DNA from 4 places in the Shewanella halotolerans genome. Region 1 is predicted to be linked to each of the others. Evidence: predicted binding sites of a transcription regulator. Region 1 holds the regulator's gene; each other region holds the start of a gene.

Region 1 (3,221 bases):
GAGGTGTCTATGTAGTGATCCACGAGTTTGGCTATGGGATCGAGCAGCTTGCCCTCGAGCTGAATAGCCTCCTTGAGGGAGACCTTAGAGCGCGACAGCGGATGTAGCCTGCGGGTCTCGCTATAGCGCTTGAGCAGCACATTGTCGCTGGAGTTCAGGAAGAAACTTAAGATTTCGGTATCTTTAGGGAGCTTGGCCAGCTGCTTTTCCAGCTGGATCTCTTCGCTTGGCATGTTGCGCACATCGACGCTGATGGCCACGAGCTCGCTGCGCCCCTTGAGCTGCTCAAGCAGGGACTCCATCATCTGCAAGGGCAGATTGTCGACACAGTAGTAGCCTAGATCTTCTAGGACCCTGAGTGCGACGGATTTTCCCGATCCTGAGCGTCCGGATACCAAAACCAATTTCATTGGGTGATCACCTGATAGAGTTCGGATTCGTCTTGGGTCTTTCTTAGCTGCTTCATGATCGCCTTATCATTGAGTTTCTCGGCCATAGCGGCCAGGGTGCTAAGATGTTGCTCGCATTGATCTGCGGGCACCAATAACGCAAAAAGGATATCGACGGGCTGATTGTCAATGGCATCGAATGCGATTGGTTCAGCACATTTCACCAGTACGGCCACGGGTTGATCTATGTTAGTCAGCCGCCCGTGAGGAATCGCGATACCATTGCCTATACCTGTGCTGCCCATTTTCTCTCGAGCCAGAAGGCTTTCAAATATTTCTTGAGAGGAGAGGGTGGGGTACTGGACAGCGGCTAAGTCGCTGATAAGCTCCAGTACCTTTTTCTTACTGCCCGGAGTGGCGCAGGTGGTGCACTCCGGCCGCAGGATGGTACTCAGTTCCATCGTTAATGTTTAGTAAGCTTCTCTTTGTGTTTAATGACCTGACGATCGAGTTTGTCAATCAGGGAGTCTATCGCGGCATACATGTCCGCATGTTCGGATGTTGCGAACACTTCTCCGCCACGGAGATGTAACTTTGCCTCAACCTTCTGTTGCAACTTTTCGACATTTAATACAACGTGCACATTATTGATCTGATCGAAATGACGTTCAAGCTTTGTGAATTTCTCTTCGATGTAGCTTCGTAGAGATTGGGTGATCTCGATATGGTGCCCAGTCAGGTTTATTTGCATAAAGATAGTCCTCCAGTTTCCAGGTTTGTTTTATAAGCTCTTGCGCTGATTCGAGGGCGGTATAAGCATTGCCTCGCGATACTTGGCAATGGTGCGTCTAGCCACCTTAATACCCTGTTCGGCCAAGAGTTGAGCCATCTTGCTGTCGCTCAATGGCTTTTTCTGGTTTTCCGCAGCAACCAGCTTCTTGATGAAGGCACGTATTGCTGTTGAAGAGCACTCTCCGCCATCGTCGGTACCGACGTGACTGGAGAAGAAATATTTAAGCTCGAAGATCCCTCTCGGGGTATGCATATATTTTTGCGTGGTCACACGTGAGATGGTGGATTCATGCATCTCCACCGCCTCGGCGATGTCGTTCAGTACCATGGGCTTCATCGCCTCTTCGCCAAATTCGAAGAAGCCTTGTTGGAAGTCGACGATACAGTTGGTCACCTTGAGCAGGGTCTCGTTGCGACTCTCCAGGCTCTTGAGGAACCATTTGGCTTCCTGCAGGTGGCCGCGAATAAACTGGCCGTCCGCCTGACTCTTAGTGCTGCGGGCCATGGCGGCGTACTGCTGGTTGACGTTGATCTTGGGCATGCTGTCTGGGTTAAGCTCGACTACCCAGCGTCCCTTCTTCTTGGTGACGGTCACATCTGGGATCACGTACTCGTCGCGGCTGGCGGTGATGGCGAGCCCTGGACGGGGATTCAGGGTCTGGATCAGGGCGATGGCATCCCTCAGCTCATCTTCCTTGAGCTTGGTCTTGCGCATCAGCAGGCGGAAGTCGCGTCCGGCGATGAGATCCAGGTGTTCCTTGATCAGCATGCGGGCGTTAGCGATGTGCGGCGTGTCGTCACTGTATTGGGCCAGCTGGATCGTCAGACATTCGCTGAGGTCGCGGGCCGCCACGCCAATAGGGTCGAAGTGTTGTACCCGTTTGAGCACCGCCTCGACCTCGTCGAGTTCGATCTCAGGGTCGCCCATGGCCTCGAGAATATCTTCACAGGTCTGGGTGAGGTAACCGCGCTCGTCGATAGCGTCGATGATGGCGGTAGCGATGGCCAGGTCGTTATCGGAAAAAGGGGTCAGGTTCTTCTGCCATTCCAGGTGTTCATACAGACCTTCGCTGGTCTCGCCCTGAAAAGGCATGTCGTCGTCGCGCATGGCGCCCGAGCTTGAGTTTGGTGAGGCGGTGTAGACCTCATCCCAGGTGGTATCTACCGGCAACTCGTCTGGCATGGAATCTTGAGTCAGGGCATCTGAGGTCTCGACCCCTGAGTTATCCTGGCTCGAATCCAGCTCTATCTTGTCGTCGTACTTGTTGTCGAAGCTGTCGCTGACGCTATCGTCTTGCAGCTCGATGCTGGCGCTCTCCTGCTCTTCATCCAACTCCAGTAACGGGTTGGATTCTAATGCCTGCTGGATCTCCTGCTGCAACTCTAATGACGACAACTGCAACAGACGTATGGCCTGCTGTAGCTGGGGCGTCATGGTGAGATGCTGACCCATTTTGAGCTGAAGTGACGCTTTCATCGTACTGCTATTCCCTTGTTTCTAATTATAAAATGAGAAAGCTCTGGCTATATGTGCCGGACAAATATATCGGATAGTTCCTAAGGCCACAATTAACGCGTGGTTTTTCCTCTGTGGCCCCATTATAAGATTAACTATAGCTTGAATTGTTCACCTAAGTACACTGCTCGTACTTGCTGGTTGTCTAAGATTTCGGCGGGTGTGCCCTCGGCGATCAGATTACCATGGCTGACGATATAGGCTTTCTCACAGACGTCTAATGTTTCGCGCACGTTGTGGTCGGTGATCAACACCCCCAGGCCGCGATTCTTGAGCTGCTCGATGATCTTCTTGATGTCGATGACCGAGATGGGATCGACCCCGGCGAACGGCTCGTCGAGAAGAATAAACTTAGGGTTGGCGGCAAGCGCCCTGGCGATCTCCACCCGGCGACGTTCACCGCCCGAGAGTGCCATGCCGTGGCTGTCACGGATATGGGTGATGTGGAACTCTTCCAGCAGGTGTTCCAGCTCCTCTTCGCGGCCATCGTTATTAAGATCGCTGCGGGTCTGGAGTACGGCCAT
Region 2 (3,221 bases), 660 kb from region 1:
TGGATCCTACCAAGCTTGGGATCGCCGTGACCACAATCGATGGTCAAACCATAGGGGCTGGAGACTATCTCGAGCCCTTTTCGATCCAGAGTATCTCTAAGGTCTTTAGCCTCACGGTCGCCCTGACCCTGTACGAGGAGGCTGAGATCTGGTCTCGCGTCGGTAAGGAGCCCTCGGGGCAGTCCTTTAACTCCCTGGTGCAGATAGAGCTCGAGCGCGGAGTGCCGAGAAATCCCTTCATCAACGCCGGCGCACTCATCATCGCCGATCTGTTGCAGAGTCGCCTCGGCGCGCCTAAGCATCGTATGCTCGAGGTGGTCAGAAAGCTGAGCGCCAATCCCCATGTGATTTATGACAAGCGTGTCGCGGCCTCTGAATATGAGCACAGCGCCCGCAACGCGGCCATCGCTTACCTGATGAAGTCCTTCGGCAACTTTAATAACGATGTCGATAGGGTACTGAGAAACTACTTCCACTACTGCGCGCTGAAGATGAGCTGCGCCGATCTATCTAAAGCCATGCTCTATCTGGCCAACCGAGGCCAGAGTCTCTCGGCAGAGCAGGTGGTCTCGCCCATACAGACACGTAAGCTAAACGCGCTGCTGGCGACATCTGGTCTGTACGACGGTGCGGGGGAGTTTGCCTATCGGGTCGGCATGCCGGGTAAGAGCGGCGTGGGTGGCGGCATCATCGCCGTGATCCCGGGCGATATGAGCATCTGTGTTTGGTCACCCGAGCTAGATAAGAACGGTAACTCCCTGGCGGGCACCGCCGCACTCGAGAAACTCTCCCAAGCCTTGGGCCGTTCTATCTTCTAACAGAGCGCCTGATTAGGCGCTCTTTCATTTAACTCTTTGCTTTGTTTTTATCTTTCTCTGCATTCTACTTTTCATGTCTTAGCTGCATTCGCGTCGATGGTGAAATTTACTAAAAACTGGTTGAAGGCTTTACTTTTGTTAGCCTCTAGCCGACTTATAGCCTTGGCCTACATCGTCACTTCTATCTAATCCATTGATTATATTTAATTAGTTAAAATTGGCACGATACCTGTATTGTTAGTCATCAACGACACATGGTGCACCTTAAGCTTCTCATCATGTGATTTTCGATGACTTAAGGAATAAGAATATGAAGAAATTGACCGCATCTCTTGGACTGACAGCTTTCGTACTTGCCACCACCAGCGCCGCCTGGGCCGGTGAAGATAAAGATAACCACATCTCCTTTGGACGGGATGACAAACAGTGCGAGGTGAGCCTCAATTACGATGTTTCCGTCGAACCTAGCAAGTTGGTGGTCAGTGAGGCGAAGAAAGAAGTGTATCGCATCGAGCTTGGCCGTCTCTACGTTAACGGTGACAAGGTTGAGCTAAACGACAAGCAGCAGGCGTTGGTTAATCAATATGCCGGTGAGGTGTCTAAGCAGCTTCCCGAGGTGATCGACGTGGTGCATGACACCGTCGATATAGCCTCTACCGCCGTGAGCATGGCGCTCACGCCGCTGCTGGGTGACGCCGCCGGAGCCAAGATAGATGAGATGATGGACGGCATGTCGAAGCGCATCGACAAGGTTGCTTACCAAAATGGCGATAAGTTCTACCTGGGCGCCACCGAATCTTCTATCGAAGACACCTTTGGCAAAGAGTTCGAGCAAGAGATGGAGCAGCTGGTGCAGAGCTCTATCGGCAGCATGATGATGACCCTGGGTAGCGAGATGATGAAGGGCGACGGCGAGAGTTTCGAGGAGAAGATGAACGCCTTCTCGGCCAAGATGGACAAGGTGGGCGACGATATCGAAGCCCAGATTGAACAGCAGGCCACAGATCTCGAGGCGCGCGCCGATAAGCTGTGTGACAACTTCCAGCAGCTGGCGGCTCTAGAGTCTCAGATGCGCAGCGAAGTCCCGGTCCTACGTGACTATCCACTGGTGAGCGCTAAGCAACAAACCCTGCGGGAATAGCCCGCAAACGATTTCCTCTGGCATAGCAACATCCACATTTCCCTGCACTTACCTTGGGTGCAGGGCTTTTTTTATTCTGGGCCTGCAATTGTTATGACTTTTCCTCTACTCCTAACTGGGTGTATAGTGGCTAGAAAATAGGTATTAGAATCAAAGAGCAAATCTTTGGTATACTTGTAAAAAATAATAACAATGCTGGCGAAATTTCGATAACGAAATGGCTAACAGTCTGACTCTACTCTTAAAATAATCTGCATAGTCAAGGGGATAACTTCGCACTTAGGAGGTATCTCTATGATTTATAATTGGTATTTATAGGGTCGCAAACACCTTAAGGCTATTTAAATGTTAGAACTTTTAGAACCTATTGCAATTTTTACTCATGTTGCTCGCGCCGGGAGCTTTAGCTCTGCCGCGCGAAAATTGGGGATTTCTAAATCAAAGGTCAGTACTCAGGTTGCCGACCTTGAGCATAAATTAGGTGTTCAGCTGATACAGCGTACCACTCGGAGTCTGAGTTTAACCGAGGCCGGACAGCTGCTTTATGCCCAGGGTGAAGAGTTGCTTCGCGATGCCGATCAGGCAGTCGCCAGCGTACACAATCTCAACGATGCCACGCGCGGCGTACTCAAGGTGGGGATCTCCCAATCCTTCGGTACCATGCACATCATTCCAGCCTTACCAGATTTTATGGCCAGACACCCTGAGTTGGAGCTACAGGTTAGCCTGTTGGACCATAAGGTGGATGTGGTCAGTGAGGGCTTAGATCTCCTGTTGACCATGTCTGAGCAGCTGCCGCTTGGCATGGTGGCCAGACCCCTGATGAAGTGTCAGTTCCTGTTGGCGGCATCTCCCGAGTATGTGGCCAAGCATGGTTATCCTGAGCGTCCAGAGCAGCTGGTGGACCATAACTGCCTTGTGTATCACGGCGAGTGGCATGAGCACAGCGTGTGGCAGTTTAAGAAGGGTGACGATTACTGTGAAATTGGCGTATCGGGTAACTTCAGGGTCGACAACGCGCCTGCGCTTAAGTCCGCCGCGGTGAGCGGCCTGGGCGTGGTGTATCTCGCCAGTTACCTGCTTGAGAATGAGATAGAGAAGGGCACCCTGGTTCCCTTATTGCCAGAATGGCAGTTGACTCACCATCTGCCATTGCAGGCTGTTTACCCAAGACGTAAACACCTGGCACCTAAGGTGAGCGCCTTTATCGACTTCATTAAGGATCATATCGGTTCACCACCATATTGGGACGAGCCATACGC
Region 3 (3,221 bases), 920 kb from region 1:
ACCGTGTGGTTTCGGTCGCAGCGGCGAGTGTGAGTCAGGCCGAGCTGGCGGACTACCTTAGCCTGTCTGAGAAGGTGGTCGCCCAGGATGGCAAGCTTATTCGTTACAGCAGCCAGGGTCAGGGAGATGTCCAGATTAAAGGGGTTAAGCAATGAGATATCTAATTAGTGTGTTGCTGCTCGTCCTGAGTGGATGTGCGTCTCAAGACAGATACATTCAATGGGAAACCCAGGCGCCGGAAAGTTTTCCTAAGTTAACCGCAATCGGCTATGCGCCGCTGGCGACTCAACCTGCGAAAGAGGCATCTCAGCGTGTGTTGATGGCGATGCAGGCATCGAAGATCGCCGCCTACCGTGAGCTAGCCGAGCAGGTTTACGGCCAGCAGTTATCGGCGTCGAGCAGCGTGAAGGATTGGATGCTTTCCGATGATAATATTCAGGCCTCGGTGAGCGGGGTGATCCGCGGCGCGAAAGTGGTGAAGAGCTACCCGGTCGGGGATCATTATGTGACTGAACTGGAGCTCGACTTCCAGCAGGTGTGGGCCTTATACCTGCAGCAGAATCGGCCGCAGACTGTGAAGGAAGTGACCTATTTCTAGGTGCCCGCAAATAAAAAAGCCTCTATTAAGAGGCTTTTTTAATGTCTTCAGCTTGAGCCTGTAACTCTATATTAGTCGTTAGACTTTCAGATTATTGCCGAGCGTGGAGATAGTCGAGGTCTTGCCCTTGCCGTCATAGGTCAGGCTACTGGCATTACGACTGGCCAGCAGTGCCTGGGAGAAACGATTGACGCTGGCCATGCTGTGTTCGATAAGCGCGGCGTTTTGCTCGTTAAGCTGTTTACACTCGGCCAATGCCTGCTTGGCATCGTCGACCAGGGCCATAAGCTGAGGCTCCTGAGTGAGTCTGCCCAGGTCAGGATGCGCAGCTAATTCGGTATCACCTAGTTTGATCTCATTTAACAACTGGGCCTTTTCATTGGCCAGACGCAATAGTTGATCTGCGTCTTGCGCGATCAGGGCATCCTTCTCTGCCGTGATGGTCTGCTTCAAGCTGTCCAGTAATTTGTGTTGATTGGCGATGATATCGGTTATCTGCGTCATAACGTATTAGTTAAAGATCCTGAAGTTCCTTTTCAAACTGCGCTATGTTGCTGGCGAGTTTGTCGGCATCTATCTTATAGCGTCCCTCGGCGATGGCCGCCTTAATCTGTTCGACCTTCTTGATATCGATTTCAGGAATGTCGTTTAGTTTGGCCTGGGCACTTTGCAGCTGCTGCGCCTGAGAGGTGATAGAGACAGAATCGCTTTTCACCGTCTGCGCTGGTGCGCTGGTGGCCGCAGTGCTACCTTTGTGCTGCGAGGCTTTCGAGCTGGCGCTGCCAACCCGGCTGTTAGTGTTTGTATTTACGTGCTTAATATCTATAGGCATTGTGGGGTCCAACTTACATAAATGAGATCAACATACTTGTCTATCGGCACTCATGGTCAAAGCTTTAGAATAAAGTTTCAAAAAACAGTATAAATTTTTGCGCGTCAAAGGTCATCAGGATCACATCCTGACTTCCACCTCGCCAATGCCCGTTACATGTGCATCAACTGTCTTGTTGGAGCGACTATTGCGCACCTGTATCTTATCGCCAAGGTTACCATCTTTTAACGCTTCACCGTTGGTTTTTATCACGAAATTATCGGCCCGTGCATAGATGGCCACTATATCGCCCTTGCAGACGAAGCAGAGGTTGCTGGCAAACAGTGGCTGATTGGCGGGAATTCTGCGCTTTACCCGGGTGCCGGTCACTGCTACCGGGTCATCAAATTGCTGACCTCTGAGCTGGCTCTGCTCCACATAGTCGAGGCGTATCTGATCCGATTCGATGAGATCGCCGGGCCCCAAGGTTTGGTTCGCCACCACCACAGGAAAGAGCACCTCGACGCGAACCGAAATGTAGATCTGCCAGGGGTAGTCGAGATCTGGACTGGCACAGCTGATCTTGACCGTGTTGTTTTTACTGATGGCGCGATCGCTGGCGATTTCCGCCTTGGGCTCGCCTAAACAGGCTGGAGGATTTAGCCGGGTGTCCAGACTTTGGGGGGTAATAATGACCTTGGCATCTTGGGGGAATACCATTTTTTCCTGCACTGCCTCTGTAGCTAATCGCGCTATGGTCGATACAGAGGGAACGCTAGCGGTCTCTGCCGCCGTTAAGGGCAGAGAGATGAGTAGCAAAAACAGAAAATATGCAAAATTTACTTTCATAATGAATTGACTAGCTTGATTAGCCAGATTACACCTATACTTCGTTTTAAGAGCCAAGGCTTTGCCATTTTTTGTGAGAAATGAGTGTCATAAATTTGACAAAGTAAAGGTCTGGTTGTCATATAACTAGATAAAGCAATTAGTATGCCTATACTCATAATTACCATGGGAACGGCTTCGCATTCACCCGACAACAGGGCAAAGGCATTATGTCGAGTATTCTTGAATCAGTTAACAAACGCACCCAACTTGTAGGACAAAACCGTTTAGAGCTATTGCTGTTTAAGTTAAACGGGCGGCAAAGGTTTGGCATTAACGTATTTAAGGTGAAAGAGGTGCTGCAGTGCCCGCCACTGACTGGCCTGCCTAAGCTCAATCCCTATGTGAGGGGCGTGGCCCATATTCGCGGCCAGACCATTTCGGTGATCGATCTCAGTGCGGCCACTGGCGGCAGACCGATAGAAGATGCCGAAGGCTGCTTCATCATCATCTCCGAGTACAACCGCAGTGTGCAGGGCTTCCTGGTTAAGTCGGTCGAGCGTATTATCAACATGAACTGGGAGGCGATCATGCCGCCGCCGCAAGGCGCGGGGCGCTACTCCTACTTGACCGCCGTGACCGAGATTGAGGGGGAGCTGGTGGAGATCCTCGATGTTGAGAAGATCCTCGATGAGATCTCGCCGGTGAAGACTCAGATCAGCCAAGAAGTCGACGAGCAGCTAACCATAGACAGAGATCGTCACTATCACATCATGGTGATCGACGATTCGGCCGTGGCGCGTAAGCAGATCATCCGTGCCCTGGAATCTTTGAGCCTGCAGATAGATACCGCCAAAGATGGCCGTGAGGCCTTAGATAAGCTGGTAAGCGTCGCCGCCGAGATGGATAACGTGGCCCATGAGATCCCGCTGATCATTTCCGATATCGAGATGCCGGAGATGGATGGTTATACCCTGACGGCAG
Region 4 (3,221 bases), 920 kb from region 1:
ACCACCGCCATTGATCGCCATATCCAGCGCGTTGCTGGTAAATTGCAGGCTGCCCTGCTGGAACTGCTGCGCAACCTGAGCCGTGGTGACACCGCCACCGACAGTGGTCTTGCTGTTGGCGAAGATAGAGCTGGCATACACGTCAGCGAACTCGGCGCGCGACTCCTTAAAACCTGTGGTATTGACGTTGGCGATGTTATTCGCCGTGGTATTGAGATCTTTTTGCGCCGCTGCGATACCACTCAATGCAATGTTAAATGACATAAATCACCTCACTAAAAATTTGTTATCTGTTCTGGACCTTACAGCCCTAACGCTCTGCTTTGTCTAAGTTTCAGACACGGCCAGAACATCACCGAGTTTGATACCGCCTATGCCTCTTAGGTTGAGAATTGCGCCGGTACTTGCCGTCCCCAGCGAAACACTCGTCACGTGAGCGTAGGTCGATACGGCTAAATCTTCACTCTTACCATCTACCTTGCCCGATGCCTTGATTGAATAGTTACCACTGGCAACGGGTTCCCCATCCTTATCCAGTCCATCCCAGGAGACATCTATGTTGCCGCCATCGCTACCATCGACGGTGAAGGTCTTCACCAGCTGGCCCTTCTCATCTTCGATACGCACGGTTATCGACTCGATAGGCTCAGGGGTACTGATCACCCCTTTGAGCACGGGATCTTCCGCCGAGATATGCCCGGTATCCGATGGGATCAACACCTTCTGCCCCACCAGACCAGATGCCTGCAGCGCCTGGCTCGAGGTCATTACGGTGTTGAGGTTGACTATCTCCTCGTTAAGCTTAGTGATGCCATCCACGGTGGAGAAAGACGCCATCTGGGCGATCATCTGATCGTTGTCCACCGGCTTAAAAGGATCCTGCATCGACAGCTGCTGACTGAGCAGGGAGAAGAAATCCTCCTGAGTCAGCTCCTGGCTCTTGGCCTCAGGGATCGAGGACTCCTCTTGCAGACGCATGCTGTCGAGAAACGGATTTCCCGTAGTCTGGGTGGTTTCCTGACTGCTCGATGCCTGAGGCGTCACTGTCTTGGCGCTCTGGGTCGAACTGGTTTGCGCAACCTGAGTATTTAACGGATTAACTAGGCTCACGACTTACCCCCTAGGAATTGCCAATGCGTAAGGTTTGCTGAAGCATAGATTTTGCCGCATCGGCAACCTGTACGTTCATCTGGTAGGAACGAGAAGCCGAGATCATGTTGGCCATCTCCTCCATCACATTGACATTTGGCTTATAAATAAACCCATCGGCATCCGCTAACGGATGATCGGGTGAATACTCTTTCTGTAACGGCTTATCGCTCTCGACGATACCGGCCACCTTTACCGCCTGGCTGGTATTCTGCTGATGACTAGCCTTGGCCAGCTCGGCCTCGAAAACTGGGTGACGGGCGCGATAGGTCTTATCCACACTGCTGGAGACTGAATCGGCATTAGCGATGTTACTGGCAGTGGTATTTAGTCTGACCGACTGGGCCGACATGCCAGAGCCTGCCACATTGAAGATATTAAAAAGGCTCATAATTACGTTCCTTTAAGGGCTTTTTTCAGGCCGGAAAACTTACCGTCAAGAAAACCTAACGACATCTGATACTCGAGCGCATTCTGCATAAACTCTGACTGCTCCTGCTGAATATCCACCGTATTGCCATCACCAGTATCGGGCTGATTTGGCACCCGATAGCTAATGTGCTGCTGGGAAAGCGCCGCTAAATCGAAGTGTTTTTCGTTGCTACGGCTCATCGCCAGCCCGCTTTGGGCCGTGCGCGCCGCCTGCAGCGCCTTATCAAAATCCAGGTCTTTCGCCTTGTAATGGGGCGTATCGGCATTGGCGATATTTGACGAGATCACCTCGGCACGCGCCGAACGTATCCCCAAGGTATACTGATGTATCCCCAATGCCTTATCGAAACTAATCGCCATAAAATTGCCTCCACACACGAATGCCATAAACAAAGCAATACTTGTGCCAATAAAATCCGTTATGGGTAACTTGCTAAGGCAAAGCAGATATAGAAATGGCAGGCATAAAAAATGCCAGCGATTGCTGGCATTTAAAACTTGATTGCGAACTCAGAGGGTTAGCCCCTTCAAGAGCTTAGTCTGTGACCTTAGGTCCGCTTCTGGTAATAGATCCCTGGGTTACACCTCACCATATCAAACTCGTCGGTCAGACCGGCAATCGACTCCGAGGCCCCCAGAAACAGTATCCCCTTGGGATTGAGGGCGGCAGCAAATTGCCGCAATATCTTGGCCTTTGCCTCTGGGGCAAAATAGATCAGCACGTTGCGGCAAAATATGATGTCAAACTTACCCAGCAAGGTGTAACTCTCGAGCAGGTTGTGCGCCCTAAAATTCACCAAACGCTTGACGTTTGCCTTCACCACCATGGAGCCACTCCCCGTGGGTTCAAAAAACTGGCGTTTGCGCTCCTCGGACAGACCTCGCCCCAAGGCGAGGTTGTCATATTCGGCCGCCTTACAGCGCTCTAACATGGAGGGGGAGAGATCAGTAGCCAGAATCGTCGCACTGCCGGGCAAGGCGCCAGGCTTGCGCTGCTGATATTCCAAGATGGTCATGGCTAGCGAATAGGGTTCCTGCCCCGACGAGCAAGCGGCCGACCAGATCTTCAGCGGCCGTCCTAGGCGGGCATATTCGGGTAACAGGTTATTGCCTAACAACTCGAAGGGATAGCGATCGCGAAACCACAAGGTTTCATTGGTGGTCATGGCGTCGATCACCTCGGCACGAAGTTGCCGCTCGGTGGGCTTCATCGAATGTTTAACCACTTCAGATAATGAGGGAAGGTTATATTTCCCCATCAGAGGCGCGAGTCGACTACGAACCAAATATTGCTTATTGTCGCCCAACACAATACCGCTGTGTTGTTCCAGAAATAATTTAAATTGGTTGTACTCGGCTTCGGCAAGTGATTTATTCGGCACCTTGATATCCCAATATCAAAAAAGAAAACAGGCTACAACATACACTATAGCAAGCGTTACAGAGGTCAGCGTTATACATTAGCTAACTCACTGATACAAGCCTAAACTTACCAAATTTAGGCTCAGGCCCAACTTAGTACAAATTACAAACTAAGATGCTTATTCACCGCCGCCGCTAATTCATCAGGATTAAATTTCGCGATAAAGTCATTAGCGCCCACCTTCTCCACCATGGCTTGGTTAAATACGCCACTGAGC

The links. The regulator sigma-54, encoded in region 1, starts transcription at its own class of promoters, with help from an activator protein. The targets are predictions, from matches to a motif close to GTTGGCACGNNNNTNGNNT.
Region 2: the regulator sigma-54 is predicted to act here: its motif matches at 1,035-1,053, upstream of K0H81_RS14460 (YggN family protein).
Region 3: the regulator sigma-54 is predicted to act here: its motif matches at 2,392-2,410, upstream of flgA (flagellar basal body P-ring formation chaperone FlgA).
Region 4: the regulator sigma-54 is predicted to act here: its motif matches at 1,974-1,992, upstream of flgB (flagellar basal body rod protein FlgB).

The regions. Positions count from the first base shown of each region.
Region 1 covers NZ_CP080417.1:3,986,152-3,989,372, reverse strand. The annotation lists gene rapZ (RNase adapter RapZ) at 1-410, opposite strand, end outside; gene ptsN (PTS IIA-like nitrogen regulatory protein PtsN) at 407-850, opposite strand; gene hpf (ribosome hibernation promoting factor) at 853-1,140, opposite strand; gene K0H81_RS17235 (RNA polymerase factor sigma-54) at 1,171-2,658, opposite strand; gene lptB (LPS export ABC transporter ATP-binding protein) at 2,793-3,221, opposite strand, start outside.
Region 2 covers NZ_CP080417.1:3,327,561-3,330,781, reverse strand. The annotation lists gene glsB (glutaminase B) at 1-818, shown strand, start outside; gene K0H81_RS14460 (YggN family protein) at 1,129-1,959, shown strand; gene K0H81_RS14455 (LysR family transcriptional regulator) at 2,305-3,221, shown strand, end outside.
Region 3 covers NZ_CP080417.1:3,070,015-3,073,235, reverse strand. The annotation lists gene K0H81_RS13365 (FlgO family outer membrane protein) at 1-155, shown strand, start outside; gene K0H81_RS13360 (LPP20 family lipoprotein) at 152-598, shown strand; gene K0H81_RS13355 (flagella synthesis protein FlgN) at 677-1,102, opposite strand; gene flgM (flagellar biosynthesis anti-sigma factor FlgM) at 1,113-1,430, opposite strand; gene flgA (flagellar basal body P-ring formation chaperone FlgA) at 1,551-2,258, opposite strand; gene K0H81_RS13340 (chemotaxis protein CheV) at 2,468-3,221, shown strand, end outside.
Region 4 covers NZ_CP080417.1:3,066,742-3,069,962, forward strand. The annotation lists gene flgE (flagellar hook protein FlgE) at 1-264, opposite strand, end outside; gene flgD (flagellar hook assembly protein FlgD) at 328-1,110, opposite strand; gene flgC (flagellar basal body rod protein FlgC) at 1,121-1,540, opposite strand; gene flgB (flagellar basal body rod protein FlgB) at 1,543-1,941, opposite strand; gene K0H81_RS13335 (CheR family methyltransferase) at 2,130-2,969, opposite strand; gene K0H81_RS13340 (chemotaxis protein CheV) at 3,107-3,221, opposite strand, start outside.